3 regions of the Marinihelvus fidelis genome follow, and region 3 is predicted to be linked to each of the others. Evidence: predicted binding sites of a transcription regulator. Region 3 holds the regulator's gene; each other region holds the start of a gene.
The links. Region 3 encodes sigma-54, which starts transcription at its own class of promoters, with help from an activator protein. Its sites were predicted from a motif close to TGGCANGNTNCNTGCTT; they were not measured.

Region 1 (6,784 bases), on a different contig from region 3:
CGATGCCTGATTCCGCGTCCATGCCAGGCAGCTCGGAATCCCAGGTGTACCAGCCCATCGCCACCAGGCCGATGTCCGGCAGCACATCCAGGTAGAAGCCCTCGCCGGTATCGGTGCTGTTGAACCAGGCGCCATTGACGCCGGCGTTGAAAACGAACGGCGGCGGCGGAGGCGGTACGTCGCTTACGATGGACACGTCGGTGAACAGGTAGTTGTTGATGCTGCGCTCTTCACCGGTGGCGTAGTTGAACAGCGGGATCTCGGTAAACACCGTGCTCAGGTAGAAGTCCTGGATGGAACCCAGGATATCGACGACGTCCATGCCATCGCCGATGACTTCACCGAACACCGCGTAGCCGGCGTCATCACCACTGGTCGGACCATCAAGCAACTCGGCGTTGTCACGCAGGTTGATGAACCACTGGCTGGTGGCGCTGTCCGGCTCGCTGGTCCGCGCCATGGCGATGGTGCCACGGGTGTTGGAAATACCGGATTCATTGGCAATCGGGTCACGGGTTTCTATCCGCTCGAAGGTGTCTTCCACGGTCCAGGTGTGGCCGCCGCCCTGGATCACGAAACCATCGCTCTTGCGATGAATGATCGAGTTCTCGTACGCACCGGACTCGATGTACTCGAGGAAGTTGGCGACCGAGATCGGTGCCTCGTCGTCATACAGCTCAACCGTGAAATCGCCGAAGCGGGTCTCGAACAGCACCTGGGTAGCCAGTGCCGGTGTAGCCGCCAGCGCGGCCAAGATCATCGTCGACGAGCGCACGAGGCGCGAAACGGATGCGGTCATGAAAAAGACTCCTGGGAATTGCCGCGGACGGGCAGCTTCCGGTTTACATTGGTTCGGCTCGGCGGTCTCGGCCGCGCAGCCAGTTGGGGTAGCCGCGTATTGTACCGGCTCGTGCCGCATTTATCAGCTTCCGGGCGTGATATCCTGCGCCCTACGGGCCGTTCCCGAGCCCACACCGCACGCCCCTGTTCCCGATGCCCAACTCGCCTACATCGTTGACCCTTCATTCCGGCACCGACTGGAAACGCCAGCTCGCCGACGTGGTCCGCGATGGCGACACCTTGCTGTGTGCGCTGGGTCTTACACCCGAGCAGGTGGGCTTCAGCGCAGCGGCCTGCCGGGGCTTCCGGCTCAAGGTGCCCTGGGACTTCGTCCGTCGCATGCGTCACGGCGACCCCGACGACCCGCTGTTGCGGCAGGTGCTGGCCACCGGCGACGAATTGCTTGACGCGCCGGGCTTCGGCGACGACCCCACCGGCGAGGCCGAGGGCGCCGTGGCCCGCGCCGGCATCCTGCACAAATATCGCGGCCGGGTCCTGCTGGTCGTGGCGGGGGGCTGCGCCGTAAATTGCCGTTACTGTTTCCGGCGCCACTTTCCCTATGACAGCAACCGGGTCGGCCGCAAGGACTGGGCGCAGGCCCTGGACTACGTGGCCGCGGCCCCGGACATTCACGAGGTGATCCTCAGTGGCGGCGACCCCCTGGTGGCAGACGACCCGGCGCTGGAGGACCTGTGCGCGACCATCGCCGACATCCACCACGTGCGCCGCATCCGCGTGCACACGCGCCTGCCGATCGTGCTGCCGGCAAGGGTCACGGACCGCCTGCTCGCCGCGCTGTCACCCGCAGGCGTGCAGACCGTGTTTGTCGTACACGCCAACCATGCCCGCGAGATCGACGACGGTGTCGGCCAGGCGTTTCAGCGCATCCTCGATGCGGGCATGACGCTGCTGAACCAATCGGTGCTGCTCGCCGGCGTCAACGATGATATCGATACCCTGGCCGAACTCAGCGAGACCCTGTTTGCACACGGCGCACTGCCCTATTACCTGCATGTACTGGACCGGGTAACAGGCGCCGCGCATTTTGACCTGCCGGAATCCCGCGCCCTGGCCCTGCATGCCGGGCTGCGTAAGGCATTGCCCGGCTACCTGGTGCCAAGGCTGGTGCGGGAAGTTGCCGGGGAGGCATCGAAGACGCCACTGGCCTGATCGCGGTACGCAATCGCCACCCACCCCCTGACACCCGCCGTTTCGGCCGTGTAAATACCGCCCTTTGCGCGGTCAGATTTACAAGGAACGCTTGTTCCGCACCCTGGATATGCACCCACCCTTTTCGTATATCTTTGTTATGACTGGCCTAAATGCATTTGGCCCGATATTTGCATCATACCCAGCAAGAGTCGCATTGCATCGGCGCCTCGCGTGAGAAATAACCGGCCGCCAAAAGGCCGGTCGATGCGAACCACAAGACGGAGGAATAATCATGCTTGGCTGGATTCTGACACTGCTTGTTATCGCCCTGATCGCGGGTCTGCTTGGATTTACCGGCATCGCCGGTGCCGCGGCGGGTATCGCGAAGATCCTGTTCTTCGTATTCCTGGTGCTGCTGGTCATTGCCTTGGTCGCCCGCGCATTACGCGGATCGCCGCCGGTATAACCGACACGACTGACTGCAAGAACCCTTTTACAGACTGAGGAGTACAAACCATGAAAAATATCAGAATGATGCTAACTTTGAGTGTGTTCCTGGCCGCGTTTTCACTCGCTGCCTGTGAACAGCAGGGTCCGTTTGAAGAGGCCGGTGAAAAGATCGATGAAGCGGCCGAAGATGCCGGTAATGCGGTCGAAGATGCCTGTGAAGACATCAAGGATGCCGCCGGCGCGCAAGACAAGGACTGCTGAGTAACACGATCCACGATTCAACATTGACATTGAACCGAAGGAGATGACCCATGAGTACTTCAGGAACACAGGCGGCCACCGGGCCGCGACCCGCCGATACATCACCGACGACCCACAAGGCGCGTGACGTGGCACATGATGCCGTTGACCGGGCCGCTGGCCGGGCCGAGGTCCTGGAAGAGCGACTGCGCCAGGAAGCCGCGCAGATGGCCAACAAGGCCAGCGCCGGCAAGGACGAGGCCATGGCGAAACTGGACGACACGGTCGAAACGCTGGACAAGTTTGTCCGTGAACGACCACTGGCCTCCCTGGGCATCGCCTTTGGCGCCGGTGCGCTCGCCGCACTACTTCTGCGCAGGTGAATACGTCAGCAACCGACAGCCGGCCGCCCCCCGCCGGGGGCGCGGCCAGCCCTGATGACAGCGGCCCGGCGGGCCTGCTGACCGAGTGGATCGCTGCCTACGGGCAGCGTTTCTCGTCTGCGGCCCAACTGGTCATGGCGGAAACCCGGCTGGCCATCACCAGCTTCGTGCTGATGGTGTTCGGCGTGGTGGTGGCCGCCGGTTTCCTGATGTTCGCCTGGGCACTGGTGCTGTACGCGGGCATGCGGGCATCAGCCCTGGCAGGCATGCCACTGGTGGCGATCGCAGTCATTCTTGCGCTCTTGCACCTGGGCGCCGCCGCACTGGTCTTCCGCGCCGTGTCACGCCTGGGCTCGCGCCTGGAATTCGAAGCCACCCGTGAAATGCTGGGAACTGACCCATGATTTCCGCCTGGCGCCGCCAGGCGCGGGAACTCGAGCGACTGCGCGCGCAGCGACTGACCGCCGTCGGTACGGAACGGGCCCGGCGCGCACGGCTGATTCTCGAAGTCGAGTCGCGCTGGCTGCAGGCCGAAACCTTGTTATGGACGGCCGTGACCGGCTGGATCTGGTTTTCCCGCCGACGCGACCTGGCCGAGGAAGAACGTGGCGGACTGGTCGCTGAATTGATCGCGTCACTGTTCATCATGCAACGCTGGCGACGACTGAGCCAGAAGGCCAGGCGCACAGCACGTCGCGCTAGCGGCGACGGGCGCACCGGCGATGATATGTCATGATAGATGCCCCGCCCCGCCCGGGGTGAACAACAACAGGAGCTGACACGTGGGCGCCAGGACATCATCTTCAACACCCTCATTGACACGCCGCGGACTTTTCGCGGGCACCGCGGCACTGGCCACAACGTCACTCCTGGCCACGACCACCGCCAGCGCGGCCACAGACAGTAAGGCCGGCTGCCACCATGCCGGCGCGGGCCGCGCCACGGGCATCCAGCTGTACACGGTCCGCGATTCCATGGCCGACGATGTCCCCGCCACGCTGACCGCGCTCGCCGCCATCGGCTACCGTGAGCTGGAGTTCGCCGGCTATTTCAACCAGTCACCGGTGGCGCTGCGCACACTGCTCGATGACCTGGGCCTGGTCGCCCCGAGTACGCACATGGACGCCCGACAGCTTCGGGACGCCCCGGACGCACTGCTCGATACCGCCGCCGCGATGGGCCACGACTACGTGGTCATTGCCTGGCTGCACCCTGACGACCGGAAGACCCTTGACCAGTACCGGGCCTGGGCCGACGTCTTCAACCGGGTGGGCGAAAAGTGCCAGGCCCTGGGCATGCGCTTCGCGTACCACAACCACGATTTCGAGTTCGCCGCGATTGACGGCCAGGTGCCCTGGGATGTGCTGCTGCAGGCCACCGAGCCGGACCTGGTCGACTTCGAACTGGACATGTTCTGGACCCGCAAGGCCGGGCTGGACCCCATTGAGGTACTGACGCGCGCACCCGAACGCTACACCATGGCGCACATCAAGGACATGAGCCCGAACGGCGACATGGTCGACGTGGGCACGGGTGAAATTGACTACGGCGCGATCCTGACCAGCCCCGAAGCGGCCAGCCTGAAACACCTGTTCGTGGAACACGACAACCCGGCCGACCCCTTCCGCACCGCCGCCGTTGGCCGCCTTGGCCTCACCCGCGCCCTGCTGGGTGACGGGTGACGCGTTACGCGTCACCAAAAAACGGGCGCCGAAATGGCGCCCGATTTTTCAGCCGGTCGCGCCCTTGCGGTTGCGGCTGCGCTCGAAGGCCCACACCGCACCGAAGATGAAGAACAGGATCACCGGGATGATTGCGACGGCCTGGAATGATGTGGTCGCCGCCTGCGCCAGGGCGCCGGCCATGGCCTCGGAGCCCGGCTCCAGCGCCTCGAACGCTGCCTGGCCGCCGGCTGCCTCGAATTTGGCCTTGTCATAGATTCCGCCCAGTTCAGGCAGCACGAATCGAATGGCCAGGGCGCCGGCAAAGCCGGTCAGGCCAATCGTCCACGGCCCGCCTTTCGGGAAACGGTGCGCTACGGCCGCCAGCATGGTCGGCCACATGTAGCACACGCCAACCGCCCAGACCGTGGCCGCCACCAGTGCGGTCACCGGCGATGAAGCCACGCTCAGCAGGTACAGGCCGATGCCGGCCGGCACGGTGGAAATCCATAGCAGGCCCATGTCGGAAAAGCGGTGCGCCAGTGCGCCGGCAAAGTGGCGCATGACAAACATGATGGCGGCCACGTAGACCAGCACCACGATGCCCGGCATCTTCACCGTTTCGCTGAGCGCGATGTCCACCCAGGACGAAGGCGCCAGTTCCGCCGACGCGGTCAGGAACATGATGGCGAAGAACACCCAGAAGAAAGGCTGCTTGACCACCACCATCAGCATCTCGCCGAAGCTGACGCCCAGCGATTCGGCCTGCGTGCCGGGGAATTTCTGCGTCATGGCCCAGAGCCCGAAAGCGATGCCGGGGATCATGATCATGGCGATGGCGATGCGCCAGTCCATGTCCATCACCTGGAACAGCAACAGGCTGAGCAGGCCACCGGCGACGATGCCAGCCGGCCACCAGGCATGCAGCACGTTCAGCCGGTGTGTCTTTTCATCCGGGTACAACGCCGCGGTCACCGGGTTGATGGCGGCCTCGGTGCAACCCCAGCCCACGCCCATCACCAGCATGCCCCACCAGACCAGTGGCACCACGTCGACGCCGGTCGCCAGTGACGGCGCCATGACCACCATCAGCGGGCCGACGATAAAGGTCGCGGACGCAATCAGGATCACGCGCTTGGCGCCCAATACATCCAGGATCGGGCTGGCGACCAGCAATGATGCGGCAAAGCCGAGGAAGGCCGCGCCCAGTGCGTCGCCGATCATGCGCCCGGAGTTGGCGATATCGACCGGGTCGAAAAGGGCTTCCTTGATGGCGCCCGAGGCGGCAATGCGCAGCGAAAACGCCGCGGCGGCGGTGAACAGCGCCAGGACGCTGATCCAGAACAGTGCGGAACGGTTGTACCCATCCGCGGCATGAGTGTCAGACATCGTTATTATCCTTTTATCGTGAGCCAGCGGGGCGCGAGCACCCCACACCAGTTTATACGACAGAAGCGGGGGTGGGGCCAAGCGCCGGGAGAGCGCGCGGGGAAGCGGTCAGTCGTTACGCTCACAGCCCGGCAATGAGCCATCATCCAGCCGCGTCGCCGCTTCGTCCCCGGCCACCGTGGACACGGCGGTCCGGAGCGCATCCAGGTCGAGGTCTTCGTTGCCCAATAGCTGGCCGAGCACGTCGTCCAGGCCATTGTTGTCGCCGCCCGCGCGCAACGCGGCATCGATATCCCTGAACACCATCACTGCCCGGGCCGTGGTGGCCCCTGTCGAGGCACCGCCGCAGAGCTCATCGGATTTGGCGGACCATTGAGCCAGGTCCTTCAGTGCGTGCTGGTAACGTTTGGGCGTGATCGTGCCCGAGCGCCGTAGCAACTCCAGGGAGTAGTACTCGGCCAGGCCCTCGACAATCCAGTCATAACCGGGTGCCGAATCCATCGACAGCGCAACATGCAGCACTTCGTGCAGCAAGGAACTGGTGCCGTTGCCGCTGATCATGGGTCGCTCGGCATGGATGTACAGGGAGTTCGGTGCCGACAATGCGCCGCGCCACATGGGCTCGCCGGCGCTGATCACCGTCAGGCGTGGCAGCGGCTCGGGCAACAG
Region 2 (3,191 bases), on a different contig from region 3:
ACCATGTGTCCGGAATATTCTGTAAGCGATCTGTCGATAAGCTCAAACATCGACCTCCATTCCCATACGCACTGCTCCGACGGCGCACTGAGCCCGGCGGCACTGATGGCGCGCGCGGTGGACAACGGCGTGACCACGCTGGCCATCACCGACCACGACACCGTCGATGCGTTTGACGGCCTGCCCGCGGCGCCCGGCTCACTGCAACTGGTGCGCGGCATCGAGTTCTCCACCACGTGGGGGTCGGTCGGCATCCACGTCCTGGGGCTGGATATCGACCCCGGCAGCCCGGCAATCCTGGAAGGCGTCAGTCACCAGGCCGCTGCCCGCGAGCGGCGCGCCGAACGGATCGGCGCCAACCTGGCGAAGCTCGGCGTTGAGGGTGCCCTGGAAGGCGCCGCACACCACGCCGCCGGCAGCAACATCGGCCGCCCGCATTTCGCCCGCCACCTGGTCGATGCCGGTATCACGGACTCGATGGAAACGGCCTTCAAGAAATACCTGGGCGACGGCAAGGCCGGCGACGTGCGCGAATCCTGGGCTTCGATGTCGCAGGTGGTGGACTGGATCCGCGCCGCCGGCGGCATCGCCGTGCTGGCACATCCGCTGGCCTACAAGCTGACCCGCACGCGGCTGAAGCGCCTGCTGAACGACTTCATCGAGGCCGGCGGCGAAGGCATGGAAGTGGTCTCCGGACAGCAAAACGAGCAGCAAACCCGAAGCCTGGGCCAGTTGTGCCGCGACATGGGCCTGCTGGGCTCGCGCGGTTCGGACTTCCACGCACCCGGCCAGGGCTGGAAGGAACTTGGCGCCGTCGCGCCAATGCCGGAGCGTGTGTCCCCGGTCTGGGAGCGGTTCCGGCAACCGCCGGCCTGAAGGTGCAGGGGCGAGTGCGCTGCGCGCGCGTCTGTGGCAACCTCTTGTCAAAACCTGCTCACGGAGGCGTCATGTTTCGCCAATTTCTGCTGATTTCAATGGCCGCCGCGCTCACCGCGTCCTGTGCCACGCCACCGCGCGAGCCGGAGCTCACTTCGGACATCGTGGTCATCGAAGAAGCCCAGCGTGAGGACTACTGGGTCACCCGGCAGGATGGGGTGTACGTCAAGGTCAGTGGTCGGCGGATACCCAGCGGCTGTGGTCGGGTCGTGCTTCGGTACGTGATTGATTCCCGGGGCGATGTCTACAATGCCGAGGTGCTGGAATCGGAACCGCCGGGCGGTTTTGACAAGGCAGCGCTGGCGCAACTGGCCGAGTGGGATTATGTGCCTGCGGAGTCAAATCCCGGCCGGATACCTGTCCAGGTGACCAGCACCGTCAATTTCACGGACCAGAAGTCCGACTGTTAGCCCCACCCCCTGCCTGACACGCGCACCAAAACCGGGTGTGCGCACAATCTTGGTGCATGCCCGTGCACCAAGATCAATGCTCCAGGTCCCCATAACCCCGCTCCGGGGCGAAAACCCCTTTGAAAGTCATTGATTTCCTTGTTTTTGAAGTTGGCCCGAATCGTGCATGAACGAATAGCGGGCCACGAGCCTGAAAACAAACGAGGAGAGATAAATGCAACTGGTCACGGCGATCATCAAGCCATTCAAACTGGACGAGGTCCGGGAGTCACTCGCTGAAGTGGGTGTCACCGGCGTCACGGTGACCGAGGTCAAGGGTTTCGGGCGGCAGAAAGGCCACACCGAACTCTACCGCGGTGCCGAGTACGTGGTGGACCTCCTGCCGAAAATCAAACTGGAAACGGCCGTCGTCGACGAGATGGTCGAGTCGGTGGTGGAAGCCATCGTCAAGGCTGCGGAAACCGGCAAGATCGGTGACGGCAAGGTCTTCGTCCAGAAACTCGAAGAAGTCATCCGTATCCGTACCGGCGAGACCGGCGCGCAAGCGATTTAAGCGAAGGGAGAGCGACAATGGAAAACCAGATTTTCGAACTACAATACGCCCTCGACACCTTCATGTTCCTGATTTGCGGCGCCCTGGTCATGTGGATGGCCGCCGGCTTCACGCTGCTGGAATCCGGCCTGGTACGGGCCAAGAACACCGTTGAGATCCTGACCAAGAACGTGGCGCTGTATTCCATCGCCTGCATCATGTACATGGTCTGTGGTTACTACTTCATGTATGGCGGTGGGTTTTTCCTGTCCGGCATCGAGGCATTCAACCTTGAAGAAGTGCTGGCCGCGTCCGCGGAGAACGGCTTCGACGGCGACTCGGTGTACTCCGGCGCCTCCGACTTCTTCTTCCAGGTGGTGTTCGTGGCGACCGCCATGTCGATTGTCTCCGGCGCCGTCGCCGAGCGCATGAAGCTGTGGTCGTTCCTGATCTTCGCCGTGGTGCTGACCGGCTTCATCTACCCGATGGAAGGCGGCTGGACCTGGGGCGGCAACGACGTCTTCGGCATGTTCAACCTGGGCGACAAGGGCTTCAGTGACTTCGCCGGCTCCGGCATTGTCCACATGGCCGGTGCGGCCGCGGCGCTGTCAGGCGTGCTGCTGCTGGGCCCGCGCCTGGGCAAATACGGCAAGGACGGCAAGGCCAAGGCTATCCCTGGCGCCAACCTGCCGCTGGCTACCCTGGGCACCTTCGTGCTGTGGATGGGCTGGTTCGGCTTCAACGGCGGTTCCGTGCTGAAGCTGGGCGACGCCGCCAGCGCGCACTCCATGGCCATGGTGTTCCTGAACACCAACGGCGCTGCCGCCGGTGGCCTGATTGCTGCGCTGCTGACCTCGCACATCCTGTGGGGCCGCGCTGACCTGACCATGGCCCTGAACGGCGCCCTGGCCGGCCTGGTGGCCATCACCGCCGAGCCCTCCACCCCGACCGCCCTGCAGGCCACCCTGTTCGGCGCCGCCGGTGGTGTACTGGTGGTGTTCAGCATCCTTGCCCTGGACAAGTTGAAGATCGACGACCCGGTGGGCGCGATCTCCGTGCACGGCACTGTCGGCCTGCTGGGCCTGCTGCTGGTCCCGCTGACCAACGACGGCGCCAGCTACGGCGGCCAGCTGCTGGGTGCGTTCACCATCTTCACCTGGGTGTTTGTGACCAGCTTCATCGTCTGGTTCGTGCTCAAGCTGGTGATGGGCATCCGAGTCTCCGAGGAAGAGGAGTACGAAGGACTGGATGTCGGCGAGTGCGGCATCGAGGCCTACCCGGAGTTCAAGTCCGCGTAAGTTTCAGAAAAGTAA
Region 3 (6,784 bases):
AGCGCCAGTTCGCTCTTGCCGCTGCCGGCATCGCCCGAGATCAGCACGCCGATTGTGAACACCTCCATGAACACGCCGTGCATGGTGCAGCGGCGGGCCAGGACTCGTGAGATGTGGTACTGCAGGAAATTCACCAGCTCGTAACTGGACTTGCCCGACGCCAGCAGGGGTTTGCCGGCCTGCGCGGCGGCCTCGGCCAGGTCATTGGGGATGTCATGGGCGCCGCCCACGACAATGGCCAGCAGGTCGGGCCTGAAGATCGCGGCGATGGTATCGCCGCGGCTGTCTGCGGGCAGCGAGGCCAGGTAGTCGAGTTCCTCAACGCCCAGCACCTGCACCCGGTTCGGGTGAATCAGGTTCAGGTAGCCGGCCAGTGCCGGGCGGGCCGACATGTCGCGGTCGGAAAGCACCGCGGCGTCGTGATCGCCCGGCTGGGTCACCCAGTGCAGGTCCAGCCGCTGCCTGAGCTTGTCGAACAGGTCCTGGGCTGTGAGCGTGCGGGTCACCGTTCCGCGGTCAGTGCCGGGTTCGTGACAGGAGCTGCGCGAGCTCGGTGGCGTCTTCGGTGTTACGCAGGCGTTCCAGCAGTTCCTGGTCGCTGAATTTCTCGGCGATCTCGGCCAGCAGCTTCAGGTGGTCACTGGTGCAGTGTTCCGGCACCGCCAGCGCGAACAGCAGGTCGACGGGTTTGCCATCGACGGCATCGAAGGCCAGTGGCCGCGCCAGGCGGATAAACACCGCCTGGACCCTGGACGAACCGCTGACGCGGCCGTGCGGGATGGCGACGCCATTGCCCAGCCCGGTGCTGCCCAGGCGTTCCCGGGCACACAGGCTTTCAAAGATTTCCCGCGAACTCAGGCCTTCGTCTTCGTTGGCCAGCGCGTTGCTGATGACTTCCAGCAGGCGTTTCTTGCTACTGGTGCGGACGGCGGGAAGTACGCTGTCCGGGCTGATCAGGTCGTCGACAAGCATGGGGTTTGATTCTCGGTAACCGGTCTTTTCAGGCGCGGGTCAGATGTTCTCGGCCGCCTGGTAATCAGGCTTTTCGTGGTGGTGGTCGCGCAGGCGATCTTTCAGGCGCCGCACCTGGCGGTCGATCTTGTCGGCCAGGCCGTCGATCGCGGCATACATGTCGTCTGCGTTGTCATTGGCGAACAGCGTACGTCCGCCCGCGTTGACGGTGGCTTCCGCCAGCTGCGTGTGTTTCTCAACGTTCAGGATCACATCAACGGTCACGACCTTGTCGAAATGCCGCGACAGGCGCTGCATTTTCTCGGTGACATAGGCGCGCAAGGCGGGGGTGACTTCGACGTGGTGTCCGGTAATCGTCAATTGCATTTTCCTTCTCCTGGTTTCGAGATGGAAAGGGACCGGCCCGCTGGGGCCAGCTTCAGGGTCAACTCTGGAGTTCGAACCGTCCGTAGAGTCCGCACAGGGTTCGCGGCGGGCGGCTTCGCAAAGAAACTGTCATGAGCAGATTCTATACCCGGCGACGCCGCTTTCCTAGTCCACCGCGCGCGCGGCCAGTCGACGGTAGGCACGGCGCCGCTCGCTGCTTGAGCCGATACCCAGGGATTCCCGGTACTTGGCCACGGTCCTGCGGGCCGCGCGGATGCCGGCTTCGCGCAATAAACGGGACAGTTCCTGGTCACTGAGCGGTTTGCTGGCGGGCTCTGCCTCGACCAGTGACTGGATATGGGCCTTGACCGCGATGGCGCTGATGTCACCGCCGTCGAGCGTGCGCACGTGGCTGGAGAAGAAGTACTTCAGCTCGAACAGGCCGCGTGGCGTGAAAATGTACTTGCGGGTGGTGGCGCGCGACACCGTGGATTCGTGCACGCCAACCTGCTCGGCAATGTCTTTCAGGATTAGCGGCTTCATCGCGATATCGCCGTCGTCCATGAAGCCGGACTGGTGGTCGACGATGGCCTGCGACACGTTCATCAGCGTGCGGTTGCGCAGCTCCAGGCTGGACAGCAGCCAGCGTGCTTCCTGCAGGCGGCCCTGCAGGTACTTGCGGTCCTCGCCGCCGGACTGGCGCAGCAGCTGGACGTAGTAGGTGTTGAGCTTCAGGCGCGGGTCGTTGTCCGGGCTCAGGTAGGTGACCCAGCGGCCCTCGACCTGGCGGGTGTAGACATCCGGCACCAGGTATTCCTGCTGGCGGTTGTCGTAGCGCGCGCCGGGGCGGGGCTCCAGCGAACGGATCAGGTCCAGCGCGGTTTCGAGGTCGTCGTCACCGGCACCGGTTTCGCGCTTCAGGCGTTCGAGCTCGGCGTCGGCCACCAGGTCGATGTAGTCCCGCGCCACGCGCTGGGCCAGGTCGCGGCCGGGCGTCGAGGCCGGCAGCACGGCCAGCTGCACGCGGATGCATTCGGCCGGGCCATTGGTGGCCACGCCGACGGGCTCCATGCGCTGGACGCGGCGCATGACCGCGCGGATCTCGGCCTCGTCGGTTTCCAGGTCGGGCAGCAGGGAGTCGCGGATATCGTCGATGCTGTCGAGCAGGTAGCCGTCTTCATCGAGCGCGAAGATGATCGCGGTGGCGATGGCGGCGTCGCGGTCATTGAACTGGCCCAGCTCGACCTGGAACATCAGGTGGTCGCGCAGCGAATCGCCGGACTCGTCGGCGATCTGGTTCTCGCGCTCGACGCTGAAGCCGGCCTCGGCCCACTGTTCGCCGCCGCCCATGTCTTCGCCCCACTGGTCGTCGTAGTCGCCGTAGGGGTCATCGGCCGCGGCGCTGCTGTCTTCACCCTGGGAGGGCGTGTCCCAGTCGTCCGCGCTGTCGGCCGCGGCCTCGCCACCCGGCTCGTCGAAGTCCAGCAGCGGGTTGGCCTCGACGGTGGCCTGCAGGTGTTCGCGCAGCTCGATACGGGTGAGTTGCAGCAGGCGGATGGCCTGTTGCAACTGCGGCGCCAGCGCCAGCTTCTGGCTCAGGCGTAATTGCAGTGAATGATCGACCATGACGCTTCGTACCCCGCCTACAGCCGGAAGGCCTGGCCCAGGTAGACGTTGCGCACGTCTTCGTTGTCCAGCACCACGTCCGGCGCGCCCTCGGCCAGGATCCGGCCCTCGTTGAGAATGTAGGCATGGTCGCAGATGCCCAGGGTCTCACGGACGTTGTGGTCGGTGATCAGCACGCCGATGCCGCGGTCGGTCAGGTGCTCGACGATGTTCTGGATCTCGCCCACGGAAATGGGGTCGACGCCGGCGAACGGCTCGTCCAGCAGGATAAAGCGCGGCCGCGTGGCCAGTGCCCGGGCGATTTCCACCCGCCGCCGCTCGCCGCCCGACAGGCTGATGCCGGATTGCTCGGACAGGTGCGCCACGCCCAGTTCTTCCAGCAGCGACTGCAACTGGTCCTCGCGGGCCTCGGCGTCCAGGTCGGGGCGCATCTCCAGGATCGACAGCACGTTGTCGCGCACCGACATCTTGCGGAAGATCGAGGCTTCCTGCGGCAGGTAGCCAACGCCCAGGTGTGCACGGACGTTGACCGGCTCGTGCGTGATATCGATGTCGTCGACCTTGATGCTGCCGTGACTGGCCGGGATCAGGCCGACAATCATGTAGAAGCAGGTGGTCTTGCCGGCGCCGTTGGGGCCCAGCAGCCCGACCACCTTGCCCGGTTCGACGCGCATGCTGACGCCGCGGACGACTTCGCGCTTGCGGTACGACTTGTGCAGGCTCTCGGTAACCAGCACGTCAGTGGCCGTCGTTCCCGTCGTCCGGGGTCGCCGGTGAGGCCGCGGCCTCGTCGGCCACTTCCGGGTCCATGCGAATGCGGATGCGACCATCGCCGGTATCGCCGCCCACGCCCTGGAAGTGCTGCTTGTTCAGGTCGTAGGTCAGTGCGTCGCCGGTAATGTGGTATTGCGGGTGAGTCACGTCGGCCTCGCCATTCAGGTTCACCAGGCCGTCACCCACCTGGTAGGTGATGGTCCGGGCCTCGGCGCGCACCAGGCCCTGTTCCTCGATTTCCTGTTCAAGCACGGCCGGCTGGCCCTGCAGCGTGACCAGGCGAACCTTGCCGTCGAGTTTCTCCACCGACGCGCGGTCAGCGGTGATGTGCAGGGTGCCCTGGTTGACCTCGACATTGCCACTGAGCACGGTGACACCGTCACCAAACGTGCCGTCGCCGGAGTCCGCCTTGACGTCGAGCGGCTGCTGCCGGTCGGTCTGCAGCGCGGCGGCATTCAGGGTGGCCAGCAGCAGGGTGGCCGCGGCCCATCGATCAATTCGCCTGGATCTCATACGTTCCTGTAATTCCGCTCTCAAGATGGTAATGGTTGGTCAGCATGTCGACACTGAAGCCCAGTGCCCGCATCTTTCCTGCCGGGTCGGCGACATCGACCCACTGGTCCGATGACGCCAGCCGGGGTGTCACTTCCAGCATCACTTCACTGGATTCGATTTCCAGGTGGTCGGATGGTTCGCCGGATTCCCTGACCATGCGTACGTTACCGGAAAACTGGATGATCTCACGGTCGCTGGATATCGTCGCGTGTTGCGCGTCAATGTTCCAGCGGAAGCCCTCGTGGTGCAGTTCGGCGCGGGGCGAGTCGAGTTCGCCGATGCCGGTGGCCGCGTCGTTGGCCAGCCGCGGCGCCCACAGCGTCACCACCGGCGTGCCCTGCTCATCGTAGGCCAGCATCCTGAAGTTGCCGAGGGCGTAGTCCAGGCGCGTGTCCAGGCCCTTGATCGGTCCGCCTTCGCCGTCCGTGTCCTGGCGCGACGCCCAGAAACTGAGCAGACAGAGGCCGCCCAGCAGGATGATGCCCCGGCGGGTGCGCGGTGACATCATGATGGCAGGTACCGGGCGATGGCGGGGTCGAGATGGCCTTGCGCGGCCAGCAACAGGTTGCAGATATCACGTGCGGCGCCTTCGCCGCCGGCCCTTGGCGTCACCCAGTGGGCGCGCTTGCGGACCGCTTCGTCGCCGTTGGGAACGCTGATGGCCAGGCCCACCCGCGAGAGGATGGGCAGGTCGATCCAGTCGTCGCCGGCATAGGCACAGTCATCGTCGGCGATGCCGGTGGCGGCCTGCAGATCGCGCCAGGCGTCGAGCTTATTGTCGCTGCCCTGGTAAACATGGCGGATGCCCAGCGCCGCCGCGCGCCGGGTGACGATGTCCGACGAACGCCCGGTGATCAGCGCCAGCGTTACGCCGGTGGCCTGCAGGGTTTTCAGGCCCAGGCCGTCACCGGTGTGGAAGGCCTTCATTTCGTTGCCGGCGTTGTCAAAGTACAGGCGGCCATCGGTGAGGACACCGTCGACATCCAGTGCCAGCAGCCGGACCCGGGCCGCGCGCGCCAGCAGTTGCGGGTCATAATTGGGCACTCAGACCACCCCGGCCTGCAGCAGGTCATGGAAGTTCAGGATTCCCGCCAACCGGCCGTCATCATCGATGACGAGCAGGCCCTGGATCTTGTGATCCTGCATGATCTGGACGGCGTCCACGGCCAGTGCATCCGGGCCGATCGACTTGCCGTTGCGGGTCATGACTTCGTCGATCAGCGCCGTGCGCGGGTCGATGCCTTTTTCCAGCGCCCGGCGCAGGTCGCCATCGGTGAACACGCCCTGTACCCGGTCATCGTTATCGACCACGGCGGTCATGCCCAGGCGCTTGCCGGTCATCTCGACGATGGCCTCGGTCACGGTCGCGCCGGGGCGGGTGACCGGCATGGCGTCGCCGCTGTGCATCAGGTCGGAGATACGAATGATCAGCCGGCGGCCGAGTTGGCCTGCCGGATGCGAGCGGGCGAAATCCTCGCGGGTAAAGCCGCGTGATTCCAGCAGTGACACCGCCAGCGCGTCGCCCATGACCAGCGCGGCCGTGGTGCTGGAGGTGGGCGCCAGGCCCAGTGGGCAGGCCTCTTCGGCCACCGACACGTTGATGTTGATGTCCGCATGCGTGCCCAGGAACGAGGCCGGGTTGCCGGTCAGCGCGATAATGCCGACGCCCAGGCGACGCAGGCCCGGCAGCAGCTGTTTGACCTCGTCGGTTTCGCCGGAGTTGGACAGGATCAGCAGCACATCGTTGCCAGTGATCATGCCCAGGTCGCCGTGGCTGGCCTCGGCCGCGTGGACGAAAAACGACGGTGTGCCGGTGCTGGCCAGCGTGGCCGCGATCTTGTTGCCGATATGCCCGGACTTGCCCACGCCCAGGACCACGACCCGGCCGGTGCAGCCGAGAATGATTTCACAGGCGCGCGCGAAATCGTCATCGACATGGTCGACGAGCGCGCTGACCGCGCGGGCCTCGGTTTCAATCACGGCCCGCGCCAGGGTCTTGATGGCGTCGCTGTTCATCAGCCGTAGTGTACTCCGGGTACGCGGCCGGTTCAGGCCGCGGGGTCGGCCCCCACGGCGCCGGCGATGACCATGACCTGGTAGCTGACGAAGATGACCAGCAGGACCACGCCCGCGCCACGGCCAATACGCCCCGGGCCCCTGAAGTCGGAGGCCATCAGGAACATCAGGCCGGTCAGCAGCAGCATGACCGGGAAGTCGCGGGTGATGAACACCGGTTCCACCGCGATGGGCCGGATGGTGGCCGCGATGCCGAGCACGCCCAGCAGGTTGAACATGTTCGAGCCGATGATGTTGCCGACCGCCAGGTCATCTTCACGCCGGACCGCGCTGGTCAGCGCCGTGGCCAGTTCCGGCAGGCTGGTGCCGAAGGCGACCACGGTCAGGCCGATGACGATATCCGACACACCCCAGATCCGCGCAATGCCGATCGCACCCTCGACCAGGAAATGCGACGCGGCGGGCAGGGCGACCA

Region 1: a site for sigma-54 is predicted at 2,170-2,186, ahead of F3N42_RS05705 (DUF1328 family protein). Genes of this name have one in related genera too.
Region 2: a site for sigma-54 is predicted at 1,498-1,514, ahead of F3N42_RS08515 (P-II family nitrogen regulator). Genes of this name have one in related genera too.

What each region holds. Positions count from the first base shown of each region.
Region 1 is NZ_VYXP01000003.1:305,154-311,937, forward strand. It holds gene F3N42_RS05695 (peptidylprolyl isomerase) at 1-799, opposite strand, end outside; gene epmB (EF-P beta-lysylation protein EpmB) at 994-2,010, shown strand; gene F3N42_RS05705 (DUF1328 family protein) at 2,285-2,458, shown strand; gene F3N42_RS05710 (hypothetical protein) at 2,509-2,703, shown strand; gene F3N42_RS05715 (glycine zipper domain-containing protein) at 2,754-3,065, shown strand; gene F3N42_RS05720 (hypothetical protein) at 3,062-3,469, shown strand; gene F3N42_RS05725 (hypothetical protein) at 3,466-3,801, shown strand; gene F3N42_RS05730 (sugar phosphate isomerase/epimerase family protein) at 3,848-4,747, shown strand; gene F3N42_RS05735 (MFS transporter) at 4,796-6,115, opposite strand; gene F3N42_RS05740 (gluzincin family metallopeptidase) at 6,224-6,784, opposite strand, start outside.
Region 2 is NZ_VYXP01000005.1:125,823-129,013, reverse strand. It holds gene F3N42_RS08525 (PHP domain-containing protein) at 4-876, shown strand; gene F3N42_RS08520 (energy transducer TonB) at 948-1,346, shown strand; gene F3N42_RS08515 (P-II family nitrogen regulator) at 1,561-1,899, shown strand; gene F3N42_RS08510 (ammonium transporter) at 1,917-3,176, shown strand.
Region 3 is NZ_VYXP01000002.1:459,137-465,920, reverse strand. It holds gene hprK (HPr(Ser) kinase/phosphatase) at 1-506, opposite strand, end outside; gene ptsN (PTS IIA-like nitrogen regulatory protein PtsN) at 517-972, opposite strand; gene hpf (ribosome hibernation-promoting factor, HPF/YfiA family) at 1,012-1,338, opposite strand; gene F3N42_RS03470 (RNA polymerase factor sigma-54) at 1,504-2,964, opposite strand; gene lptB (LPS export ABC transporter ATP-binding protein) at 2,982-3,701, opposite strand; gene lptA (lipopolysaccharide transport periplasmic protein LptA) at 3,703-4,251, opposite strand; gene lptC (LPS export ABC transporter periplasmic protein LptC) at 4,232-4,798, opposite strand; gene F3N42_RS03450 (KdsC family phosphatase) at 4,798-5,337, opposite strand; gene F3N42_RS03445 (KpsF/GutQ family sugar-phosphate isomerase) at 5,338-6,309, opposite strand; gene F3N42_RS03440 (calcium/sodium antiporter) at 6,342-6,784, opposite strand, start outside.